DNA from 3 places in the Enteractinococcus fodinae genome. Region 1 is predicted to be linked to each of the others. Evidence: predicted binding sites of a transcription regulator. Region 1 holds the regulator's gene; each other region holds the start of a gene.
What was found. Region 1 encodes HrcA, which represses chaperone genes, less so after heat shock. Its sites were predicted from a motif close to TTNGCACTCGNNNNNNNCGAGTGCNAA; they were not measured.

Region 1 (4,199 bases):
GCTCTGGAAGCAGGACGCATTGTCCCAACCTTGCGCGGCCGCCTCCTCGATGATGCCATCACCCGGCGCTTGGCCGGTTTTTAGCACCGAGTCAGGCTATCGAATAATACGGAGATTGAACGGGTAGCGATAAGGACGTCCCTTATTAACTTCGATACCCGCAATGACTCCTGAGATCGTCATGAACAGCCAGAGCAATACTGCAACCACACCGAAGATCGCGCCCATTACGGGCAAAAACGCCAAAATATTGAAGGCAATCGCCACGACGGTGAGCGGCAAGGTGAAGTTCAACGCTTCCTTGGCTTCTTGTTCGGAAAACGGACCGCGAGAGCGAAACACGATGAACACCACAAGTGAGGGGACAAATCCCAGGAACGCACCAAAGTGAGCAACTGTTGCCCATTGGCGGTCTTCAGATGGCGTCAGGGGACCACGAGTGGTGGAACCGGGGCCATTCTGTGAGGTGCCAGGGGATTGCGACACGGCGAGCATCCTTTACGTTTCATTCAGCAGGAAGTAACCCGGCTGATCATAGCAAACAATCACCAGTCTAAACCCGATTATGTGGCTGGCCTGACATCTATGAGCGAGTCAGAGCTATTCAGCTAATCGTGGACTGTCACGAAATCAATCATATGCTCAACCCTGCCCAAAAGCTCGGGCTCAAGATCAGTGAAATTCTTAACTCGAGCCAGGATGGTCTTCCAACCCCGCCCGATATCCGCCGGGGTTTTATGGGGGAGACCCAACCTGGCAAGCATCCCGGTTTTCCAGTCTTCACTGCGTGGAATCTTCGGCCAGGCTTTGATCCCTATCACCTCAGGTTTCACTGCTTGCCAGATGTCCACATACGGGTGACCTACGATCAGCACGTTGTCTTTGGCGCCTGCAACCTGCATGGCCTGTGCTGCCAAGCGTTCCTCTTTCGACCCCGACACGAGGTGATCTAGCAAGATCGCCAGGCGACGGCGTGTTGCTGGCTGGAATGCGCGGACGGCCTCGGCCAGATCATCAACCCCGTGCAAGGGTTCTACTACCACGCCTTCTACGCGCAGATCCTCCCCCCAAATCTTTTCAACCAATTCGGCATCATGGACACCCTCGACCCAGATCCGCGATGCTTTGGCGACTTTTGCGCGCTGCGTTCCGACTGCCCGAGAACCTGAGGCGGTGCGCTGCGGTGCTGACTGGCGGGCCGGAGAGGGGACGACAAGTTCGACGGGCTGACCGTCAATCATAAAGCCCAGCCCCAATGGGAAAGAACGTCGCCGGTCTCGGCGCCCTGCTAACACTACGAGGTGAACCCCGCCGGATTTCTCAATACGCTCGACCGCCCCGGTAAAGCCCGAAGTCGCATCCTCAACGACTAACCCTCTGGCCGCTGCTACTTTTTTCGGGGCGGTAACGGCCGGGCGACCGACAGTCTCGGATGGTCCCCACTGGTCCCAATTCATAGCCTAAGATCTCTTTCTGCTCGAGTGCTCAATTGAGGTTATCAAAGGCTGATCAGTCAACAGCGAAGAACCAGCAAGTCATTCTGTAATCCCTGACAGTTTCCGGCTAGCATTAGCACTGAACTGTCTACAGTGCTAATTTTTTTGGGGAGGGTGGATGACTGACCAGCCACGGCGTATGAAAGTTTTGCAAGCCATCGTGGAAGACTATGTTGCCTCCCGGGAGCCGGTCGGCTCGAAAGCTCTCGTGGAACGCCACGATCTGGGCGTGTCATCGGCAACCGTTCGCAACGACATGGCCGCACTCGAAGACGAGGGCCTGATTGAAGCGCCGCACACCTCCTCGGGGCGAGTCCCCACGGATAAAGGGTACCGCTATTTCGTTGACCGCATCTCAGAGGTTCGGCCCTTGTCTGTCGCCGAACGACGTGCGGTGACCACGCTGCTCAATAATGCCGACGATATTGACGACGTCATGGCCTCGACCGTCCAGGTACTATCGCAGCTGACACGTCAGGTTGCCGTAGTGCAATACCCCCAAATGGACTCGTCAGTGATCCGTCGGGTGGAGTTTGTCATCTTGTCTGAAGACCGGATGTTGGCAGTACTCATCCTGTCGACCGGGCGGGTTGATCAGCGTGTGGTGTATGTCAATGAACCCGTTGATCAGCAGCGGCTTGATGTTCTCGCCCAGGTATTTATGAAGTATCTGGATAACGTCAGCCCTTACGAGATGACGAAAGCGCTAGCACAGATTCACACGGTGATCCCACGCGAAGATCAAACGTTGGCTGAAGTTCTAGGGCGTGCCCTGCAATTGTTAGCAGAAGAAGGTCATCGTGACCGTATTATGCTAGCCGGCACAGCAAACCTCGCCCGGTCTCCACAAGATTTCGGTTCTTCCATCGGTCCGATTCTTGAAGCCCTGGAAGAACAAGTAGTCTTACTGAAACTGTTGACAGAAATGGAACAAGACGCGCACGGGGTATCGGTACGTATCGGTGATGAGAACTTCGGTTCACTAGGGGACACCTCGGTGGTGGCCGCAGGATACGGGCCAGGAGATGCCGCCAAGATCGGTGTAGTGGGTCCAACCCGCATGGATTACCCCTCGACGATGTCAGCGGTACGGGCGATCGCACGATACTTATCACGGATTTTGTCAAGTTAGCCTATAGGCGCGATAATAGACGTTCGACCATGTAACGGTTTCAGGCAGACAGGCTTGAACTGAAAGGAACTCGACCAACAAGTGGCACAAGATTATTACCAGATCCTGGGTGTTGACCGTAACGCCACAGAACAAGAAATCAAAAAGGCCTACCGCAAAAAGGCCCGTCAATTGCACCCGGATCACAACCCTTCCGAAGAAGCCTCTGAACAGTTCAAAGCCGTTACTCACGCCTACGAAGTGCTCTCGGATAGTACAAAGCGTCGAAATTATGACGCGACCGGCCACGAAGATGGCCGTCAGGCAGGCTTTGGTGGTGCCGGCGGATTCGGCGGGTTCTCCGACATCTTTGAAACGTTCTTCGGGGGTGGTGGAAGTGGTGGCCCGGCGTCCCGCGCCCGTCGTGGACAAGATGCCCTGATCGCGACACATATCGATCTCGAAGAAGCGGTCTTCGGTACAGAAAAGACCATTGAGGTCGAAACCGCGGTGCGATGTGAACGCTGTGAAGGCTCGGCCATGGAACCTGGTACGCATCCAGAAACCTGTACAACGTGTCGTGGTGCTGGACAGATTTCTCGTCCCGTCGATTCCATTCTGGGTCGCATGATGACCACCGAAACCTGCCCAACCTGCCGCGGTTTTGGGGACGTCATTACCGATCCTTGTGGCCAATGTTCTGGCCAGGGACGCGTCCGCGAGCGGGTTTCCTTTACGGTCAAAGTACCTGCCGGCGTCCGTGACGGTACCCGCATCCAACTTGCCGGCCGCGGCGAGGCCGGAGTGGCCGGTGGCCCGAACGGCGATCTTTACCTCGAGATTCGCGTCCGGGAACACGACATTTTCACTCGCCAGGGTGACAACCTGCACGCCACGATGACCGTGCCCATGACCGCTGCCGCATTGGGCACCGAAATTACCGTGGATACTTTCGACGGAGAACAGGCTTTCACCATCGAACCCGGCACGCAGTCGGGACATGTGGTCACGTTGAAAAATCTCGGCGCAAAAAGGCTCCAGGGCAACGGCCGCGGTGATATGAAAATCACCCTCAACGTTGCTACTCCAACCCGCCTAACTGACGAACAGCGCGACCTGCTGACGCAATTGGCCGAATTGCGTGCCGAAGACGTGGCCAACGGTGAAGTCGAATCCCGGGGCTTTTTCTCTCGCCTCAAATCCGGATTCGACAACATGTTTTCCCACGATGAATCGTGACACGCCCGCTGTTCTATAGTTCGGACGTGACGGGCAAGGCTCCAGGAGACGCTGTCTATCTGGACGCTGCGACTTCAGCTCATGCGATCCGCTCCCAGCGGTTGGGCCTGGGGGATCTGCTCATGGTGTCCGACGGGGCCGGTACATTAGCACACGGCACCATCACCTCAGCTGACCCGCAGTCGGCCGGCATAATCGTCGAGACGGTCGAAGTCCAACCCAGCCCAGCCGTGCGGATCAACCTGGTACAAGCACTGGCCAAAGGCGATCGGGACCTCATGGCAGTGGAAATGGCCACCGAAGTAGGCGTCGATGCGATCACACCGTGGCAAGCCCAGCGCTCGATCGTGCGA
Region 2 (4,199 bases), 550 kb from region 1:
GCTTCCAACACCAGCGTGGAGGGGGCGGTAAACCAGGGGGCCAAATTACGAGCCTGACGACCCCACAAGATCGCCACCAAAGGCTGCTCGCGCTGAGCTAACGCTGCAATGACGGTCTCGGTGATTTTCTCCCACCCAATATTGCGGTGGGAACCAGCCTCGTGGGCTGTCACGGTCAGCACTCGGTTCAACAACATCACACCCTGGGCTTCCCATGCTGACAGATCACCAGACTCCGCCGGTTCGATGCCGAGATCATCGTGTAATTCCTGAAAGATATTGACCAGCGATCGCGCAATCGGCCGCACATGTGGATGCAGGGCAAAGCTCAGCCCCACCGCATGACCGGGAGTCGGGTAGGGGTCTTGCCCGACGATGAGCACCTTGACGGCGTCCAAGGGCATCCGAAAGGCCCGCAAGACGTTTTCCGGTTGCGGTTCAATGTGCTCACCGGCCTCTCGGCGAGAACGGATATGTTCGGTGAGTGCAGTCAGCTCTTCGACCACAGGGGCCAACACTGGGTGCCAAGAGGGATGAATATTTGGCCAAGCAGAAAAGGTCATGGGATTAGCCTAACGAAGTCTGAAGGATGCGGTAGTTTAGACTGGTGGCGACGAATCGATCAGAAGGGGGAAGCATGGCAGCGCTGAGCGCGATAGACCAGCAAATGCTGGAATTCGAAAAACGCTCCTGGCATTACGCCGGTGCTAAAGACCGAGATATCACCGATACCTTCGGCATGACCCCAACCCGGTACTATCACAAGCTTGCCCGGCTGATCACCACCGAACGCGCCTATGCATACGATCCGATGCTCGTAGAACGGTTATTAAACGCACGCTCGACAGTCCAGCGTGTAGAAGGTATGACTCCGTGACCCAGCAATCGACACAAGATCAATACCCCCGGGATCGCTTCGACGACGTCGAACGCTACACGACCCAACAGGGTGCACACCGCAAAGAGTTTCCCGTACCCAAAGGTGCCGGACAACTCAACGCCATTATTCTCGCCGGCGGAGCAGCGCTCGCCGTTGGTATCGGCTCCTATTTATGGTTGTATCCGTCTGACCCGCTAAATCAGGCCGGTCCAGAGTCCGAAGAGACGGTCATCGCTCCGGTTGACGATGAACCCCAAGATGTCGACGACGAGGTAGAAGAGCTCGACGAGCCCGAACCCGTCGAAGAGGTCGAAGCCCCCGAGACCGTTGAGGTTGAAGAAGTCGACGAGACACCGGAACCAGAAGAGCCCTCCCCGGAAGAAACCGAGGCTCCTGATGAAGCCGTCGACTATGAGTTGCCGGTAGGTGTGTATAACGCCTCCACCATTCAGGGCTATGCCGCACAGGTCGCTCAAGAGCTCGGTTCGGCCGGGTTTAATGTGCCGGTCGCGGACAACTGGAGCGGTCAGGTCCCGGCTCAAACGACGGTGTTTTACTCCGATAACGAGGCGACCGCGCGCGCCGTGGCAGACGAAGTCGGTGCGGTCGCGGTGTATGAGGCCTCTGTTGACGGTGTGCTCGTCGTGCTCACCGCTGATTAACAGAACTTTAGCTACTTGCACTCAGGGGTCCCGAGTGCTAAAACTAGTGTTAGCACTCTGCGGGTGTGACTGCCAAAGTTGCCCGCAGATAAACCTCACCATCAGCTGAAACTTCTGTACCGCCACCCGGTCAGGGCAGGAGTTTGCCGTCGCGGGCACTGTGGTGCAGGTGTGGAACCAACTCGTCCCGAAAGGACCGTGCAATACATGGCTAAGACCATTGCATTTGACGAAGAAGCACGCCGCGGCCTAGAAGCGGGTCTCAACGCTCTGGCTGAGGCGGTCAAGGTAACCCTGGGCCCACGTGGCCGCAACGTCGTACTGGAAAAACAGTGGGGCGCACCGACCATCACCAACGATGGTGTTTCGATCGCAAAAGAGATCGAACTAGAAGACCCATACGAAAAGATTGGCGCCGAGCTGGTCAAAGAAGTCGCCAAGCGCACCGATGATGTCGCTGGTGACGGTACGACTACCGCAACCGTTCTGGCCCAGGCGCTGGTCTCCGAAGGCCTGCGCAACGTTGCAGCCGGAGCCGACCCAATCGCCCTGCGTCGCGGCATCGACAAAGCCGTTACAGCTGTCACCGACGCATTGCAGCAGCAGGCTCGTGAAGTCGAAACCACTGAACAAATTGCTAACACCGCTGCGATCTCAGCCGGTGACTTCGAAATCGGTCGCCTGATTGCTGAAGCCTTGGATAAGGTCGGCAAAGAAGGCGTTGTGACCGTTGAAGAGTCCAACACGTTCGGCCTGGATCTGGAACTGACCGAAGGTATGCGCTTCGACAAGGGCTACATCTCCGGCTACTTCGCCACCGACGGCGAACGCCAGGAAGCAGTTCTGGAAGACCCTTACATCCTGATCGTCAACTCCAAGATCTCCAACGCCCGAGATATGGTTGGCATCCTCGAAAAGGTCATGCAGTCGAACAAACCACTGCTGATCATCGCCGAAGATATTGAAGGCGAAGCCCTGGCAACCCTGGTGGTCAACAAGATCCGTGGCACCTTCAAGTCAGTCGCCGTCAAAGCCCCAGGCTTCGGCGACCGTCGTAAGGCTATGCTCAACGACATCGCGATCCTCACCGGCGGCCAGGTCATCTCCGAAGAAGTTGGCCTGACCCTGGAAAACGCCAACCTTGACATGCTGGGCACCGCCCGCAAGGTGGTTGTCACCAAGGACGAAACCACCATCGTTGAAGGTTCCGGCGACTCCGAGCAGATCGCCGGTCGGGTCTCGCAGATCCGTACCGAGATCGAAAACACCGATTCGGACTACGACCGCGAAAAACTGCAAGAGCGCCTGGCCAAACTGGCCGGCGGTGTTGCCGTCATCCGCGCCGGTGCAGCAACCGAGGTCGAGCTCAAAGAACGCAAGGCTCGCATCGAAGACGCCATCCGCAACGCGAAAGCTGCCGTTGAAGAAGGCATCGTCGCCGGTGGTGGCGTAGCACTCATCGAAGCTGCACAGACCGCATTTGCCGATCTGAAGCTAGAAGGCGATGAAGCCACCGGTGCCAACATTGTGAAAATCGGCATCGAAGCACCACTGAAACAAATCGCCCAAAACGCTGGCTTCGAGCCAGGTGTGGTCGTCGACAAGGTCAAGAACCTTGAAGCAGAGCACGGCTTGAACGCAGCAACCGGCGAGTACATCAACCTGCTGGAAGCTGGCATCAACGATCCAGTGAAGGTCACCCGTTCCGCACTGGAAAACGCCGCATCGATCGCAGGCCTGTTCCTGACGACCGAAGCTGTTATTGCTGAGAAGCCAGAACCTGTTGATCCAGCTGCCGCTGCCGGTGGCATGGACCCAATGGGTGGTATGGGCGGCATGATGTAAGCTCGCTGTCTTCGTACAGCTCACATGTCTGACGCGTTGCCCCGGTGTTTCACCGGGGCAACTGCCGTTAATACCCTCAGGTGTACTCACAGCTTCTGAAGCCTCGGTAGAATGACTCGAGAGGTCAGAAAGGAATCGTCGTGAGCAAACTGCTACGTGCCGCTCGGAACATTACCTTCAGCGCGGGTGCCCTGGGCGCCGCAGGGGTCTGGTACCGCAAACGAGCCGAACGACAAATGTCGTTGCGCGGCCAAACCGTCTTGGTGACCGGCGCCGGGTCTGGACTAGGGCGTCTTTTGGCTCTGGGGGCAGCACAGCGTTCTGCATCGCACGTCGTGGTCTGGGATATCGACCCCGATGCTGCAGCGGCGACCGTTGAACACATCCAGTCGCTGGGCATAGATGCTTCCTATGACGTGGTGGATCTGGCTTCAGATGAGTCAGTCGATGCCGCGGGCCATGCCGTGCGCCAGCGCATCGGCGGGATCGATTTTCTGATCAATAATGCCGGGGTCGTGACCGGCAAGCTCTTTCTGGACCAAAATCACGAGGACGTAGAGTATACCTTTCAGGTCAACGCGTTGGCGCTGTATCGTGTCACCCGCCAGTTTCTGCCGAATATGCTGACGAATAATTTCGGGTCAGTCACCGTCATTGCCTCGGCTGCTTCGCTCACCGGAGTCGCCCGGCAAACCGACTATGCGGCCTCGAAGTGGGCAGCACACGGATTCACTGAGTCCCTACGGGCCGAGCTACGCCATCATGGGCGCCGGATTCACACCCTATCGGTCCACCCCTTCTACGTGTCCACC
Region 3 (4,199 bases), 730 kb from region 1:
CCAAGGGTGAGCGATGAGTGCTCTGCACCGGAGGCCTTTGCTGCCCCGGCCAGTGCGTGTGGGGCATAGGCCAAGACACAGATGACCGTGAAATTCGCACAGAGGGAGGCTGCTGACCAGACGAGCAGGGGGCGACGTCGAAGGACGCTGAACCCGACAGAGATGGGCATGTCGTCGGGTTTGGGGAGGGGTTTGACAAAGATTGCGATTGTGGTCGCGGCAAGTGCCGTCAGCAAGGCGGTTCCGAGGAAGGGTGCTCGCCAGGAGATCGTGCCCAAGGTGCCTCCCACGAGCGGGCCCAGAGCCATTCCCATACCAAGCGCGGCCTCGTACAAGATAATGGCAGCGGCGGAGCCACCGTTGGCTGCGCCAACAATACCCGCCAGTGCCATGGTGAAAAACAGTGCGTTGCCGAAACCCCAGCCAGCGCGAAGTCCAATGATCTGACCGATCGTATCTGACAGCCCGGAAATGCCAGCAAAAATAATGATGAGTACCAGCCCGGAGACGAGTGTGGCTTTGATGCCGATCCTCGTCGAAATGAAGCCCGCAAAAAACATGGTGCCGGCCGTGACCAGCAAGGATGAGGTAAAAAGCAGCATCGATTCAAAGGCGGACGCCTGGAGTTCGTTTGCGATGGTGGGCAAGATGGGGGAGACCAGACCGATGCCGACAAAGGACACTGCAGTGGCAAACGTAATGGCCCACACGCTGGCGGGTTGTGCTAAAAACTTTCCGGCTGTCCTGCTGGACATGAGTGATCAGCTGCTTTCGTGGGTTAGGCGTTTCCTGTCAGATCGTCGGTGAGGGAATTGAGTAAATCGACTGCGCGCTCAATAGCGGAGTATTCCTCGACTGACAGGGCTTCAAGTTTGGGCTGTAAGACGGTGGCAACTTGCTGGCGATACTCGTCAAGGAGCTGCCGGCCGGTCTCAGTCAGTACGACCAGTTGAGCCCGTGCATCGGCGGGGTCCTCGTGGCGCACTACGAGTCCGTCTTCTTCGAGGCGGTTCACCGCAGAAGTCATTGCCGGCTGCGAGATGGATTCGTAGGCCGCCATGCGTGAGATGCGCTGCGGACCGTGGCGTTCGATGTACCCTAGCGCGCGCATTGAGACGGCCGAAATTGGAATGTCAGAAGCCTGGGTGACCACGCGGGCGAAGCGCGAAGCCGATGCCAGGATTTGATTAGCTAGTGGCTGCTGCGGCGTACTTGCCTGGGCCTTGGCGGTCGCTGAGTGTTCTGGGGGATCTGCCAGGGGATCAGGCGTGGAATACATAAAGAGATTATATAAACGCCCTATGTGAATGTGCAATGGATCACGGGATTAGCACTCTATTTGACCAAGTGCTAATCCGGTAATACAGTTGGGAATTGGCACCCGCATGCTGCGAGTGCTAAAAGCCTTTAGGTTCCAGCCATCCGGCACCCGCGACGACGGGTGGCTTGCCCGGCATAATCAGAATATTTACCTTTTACATTAGTAGGAGAGATTCATGGCTGTCTCCATCAAGCCTCTTGAGGACCGCATCGTAGTTGAACCACTGGCCGCCGAGCAGACCACTGCTTCCGGTTTGGTTATCCCAGATACCGCACAGGAAAAACCACAAGAAGGAAAAGTCGTAGCAGTCGGCCCAGGCCGCGTTGCTGATAACGGCGAACGCATCTCCGTTGATGTTTCCGAAGGCGACGTTGTGTTGTTCTCCAAATACGGCGGCACCGAAGTGAAATACAGCGGCCAGGAGTACCTGGTCCTGTCTGCTCGTGACGTGCTGGCTGTCATCGAAAAATAAGTCTGCCCCGTCAGTAACCATTTTTCGAACCGAACCATAAAGGAGCACAGTTGGCTAAACAGCTGCTATTCAGAGACGATGCTCGTCGCGCACTGCAGGCCGGTGTGGACAAGCTGGCTGACACCGTAAAAGTCACCCTTGGTCCAAAAGGCCGCAACGTTGTCCTCGATAAATCATGGGGCGCCCCAAACATCACCAACGACGGCGTGACCATTGCACGCGAAGTCGAACTGGAAGACCCCTATGAAAACATGGGTGCCCAGCTGGCAAAAGAAGTTGCCACCAAAACTCAAGACATCGCCGGTGACGGCACCACGACCGCAACCGTTCTTGCCCAGGCTCTGGTCAATGAGGGTCTGCGTCTGGTAGCTGCCGGTGCAGCACCCGGAGAAGTCAAAAAAGGTGTCGAAGCTGCCGTAGAAGTACTGCAGGAACGCTTGTTGGAAAACGCCGTAGAAGTATCCGGTGACATGGTTGCCCACGTGGCCGCCATTTCCTCGGGTGAAACCGAAATCGGCGAACTGCTGGCCAAGGCATTCGACACCGTCGGTGTCAACGGTGTTATCACCGTTGAAGAATCCTCGACCACTGACACCGAACTGGAAATCACCGAAGGTATGGAATTCGACAAGGGTTACCTGTCGCCATACATGGTCACTGACGCGGAGCGTCAGGAAGCCGTGCTGGAAGATCCATACATTCTGCTGACCCAGTCCAAGATCTCCAACGTCCAGGATTTCTTGCCACTGCTGGAAAAAGTCCTGCAGGAAAAGAAACCACTGTTCATCATTGCCGAAGATGTCGACGGCGAAGCCCTGTCGACCCTGGTTGTGAACAAACTGCGCGGTACCCTCAACGCAGTTGCCGTCAAAGCCCCTGGCTTCGGTGACCGCCGCAAAGCCATGCTCCAGGATATTGCCACCCTGACCGGTGCACAGGTCGTCTCAGAAGACCTGGGCATGAAACTGGATCAGGTTGGTCTGGAAGTGCTGGGTAGCGCACGTCGCGTAACCGTCACCAAGGAAGCCACCACCATTGTGGATGGCGCCGGTGAAGCCCAGGACGTTGCTGACCGTGTTTCGCAGATCCGTTCCGAGATCGAAGCCACCGACTCCGACTGGGATCGTGAAAAACTCCAGGAACGTCTGGCCAAACTGGCCGGTGGCGTTTCGGTCATCAAAGTTGGCGCTGCCACCGAGGTTGAGCTCAAAGAGCGCAAGGGTCGCATCGAAGATGCGGTCTCTTCAACCCGTGCAGCACTGGAAGAAGGCATCGTTGCCGGTGGCGGTACCGCCCTGATCAACGCTGCTGCCGCCCTTGATGAAGCCGATTCTTTGAAGAATCTGCCATCAGACCAAGCTTCCGGCGTCAACGTTGTGCGCCGCGCCATCGTTCAGCCAACCCGCTGGATCGCCCTGAACGCTGGCGAAGACGGCTCCGTCGTTGTTTCCCGCGTAGCCGATCTGAAGCCAAACGAAGGCTACAACGCCGCAACCGGTGAATACGGCAACCTCGTGGATGCCGGCATCATCGACCCGGTCAAGGTGACCCGTTCGGCCCTGGCCAACGCCGCCTCGATCGCCGGTATGGTGCTCACCACCGAAACCCTGGTCGCAGACCAGGTCGAAGACGAAGAAGACTAAGCTCTTCCACGCTTCACCCAAGACCTCCATCCCAGCTTCGGGATGGAGGTCTTGTGCATTAAGAACCAGATAAGCACCTGTGAAATGTCTGTCACGCGTGCTCATTCCTAGACACTGAGGACCCAAATGACGATGCTGGGAGATGGGTCGCCAGTCATTCGGCACCTGAACTGAAGCAACGCAGCTTCGATGAGAGGAGCACATGTATGAAGACACCTGAAAAGATCGCATACACCGCAAAAGCTGAGATCACCGGTGGCCGTGACGGCCGTGGAACGACCGATGACGGTATGGTTGATGTCGACCTACGCGCGCCGAAGGAACAAGGCGGACCTGGCGGCGGCGCCAACCCCGAGCAACTCTTTGCCGTCGGTTACGGCGCCTGCTTCCGCAGCGCATTAGGTCTGGCCGGTAAAGAATTCGACGTCGATACGAGTGACGCTGTCGTCTACTCGGAAGTCGGCATTGGTAAAGAAGGCGAAAGCTTCGGCCTATCCGTCGAGTTGAAGGTTGAAATTCCGGGCGTTGAACAGCAAACCGCACAGCAGGTCGCGGAACGCACGCACGAATTGTGCCCCTATTCGAAGGCAGTTCGGGGCAACATCCCCGTAAAAATCACCGCGATCTAAGCATCGCACGTGACGCGCATGCCCCGGCACACCATCGTCGGGACATGCGCGGCGCTCAGCGGGGAAGTTCTCAATCGGCGGCGGGCGGGCTATACTGTGACCCGAAGCATTTTGAATATTGGCCGTACATGGCA

Region 2: a site for HrcA is predicted at 1,592-1,618, ahead of groL (chaperonin GroEL). Genes of this name have one in related genera too.
Region 3: a site for HrcA is predicted at 1,328-1,354, ahead of groES (co-chaperone GroES). Genes of this name have one in related genera too.

What each region holds. Positions count from the first base shown of each region.
Region 1 covers NZ_JAVDYJ010000001.1:1,547,959-1,552,157, reverse strand. Annotated here, with positions in the region: gene hemW (radical SAM family heme chaperone HemW) at 1-84, shown strand, start outside; gene J2S62_RS07300 (DUF4870 domain-containing protein) at 97-486, opposite strand; gene J2S62_RS07295 (DUF3097 family protein) at 609-1,457, opposite strand; gene hrcA (heat-inducible transcriptional repressor HrcA) at 1,615-2,628, shown strand; gene dnaJ (molecular chaperone DnaJ) at 2,710-3,846, shown strand; gene J2S62_RS07280 (16S rRNA (uracil(1498)-N(3))-methyltransferase) at 3,843-4,199, shown strand, end outside.
Region 2 covers NZ_JAVDYJ010000001.1:2,094,629-2,098,827, reverse strand. Annotated here, with positions in the region: gene J2S62_RS09775 (uracil-DNA glycosylase) at 1-563, opposite strand, end outside; gene J2S62_RS09770 (DUF3263 domain-containing protein) at 638-877, shown strand; gene J2S62_RS09765 (LytR C-terminal domain-containing protein) at 874-1,542, shown strand; gene groL (chaperonin GroEL) at 1,750-3,387, shown strand; gene J2S62_RS09755 (SDR family oxidoreductase) at 3,528-4,199, shown strand, end outside.
Region 3 covers NZ_JAVDYJ010000001.1:819,000-823,198, forward strand. Annotated here, with positions in the region: gene J2S62_RS03915 (MFS transporter) at 1-755, opposite strand, end outside; gene J2S62_RS03920 (MarR family winged helix-turn-helix transcriptional regulator) at 779-1,279, opposite strand; gene groES (co-chaperone GroES) at 1,497-1,793, shown strand; gene groL (chaperonin GroEL) at 1,844-3,436, shown strand; gene J2S62_RS03935 (organic hydroperoxide resistance protein) at 3,643-4,065, shown strand; glycine riboswitch at 4,192-4,199, shown strand, end outside.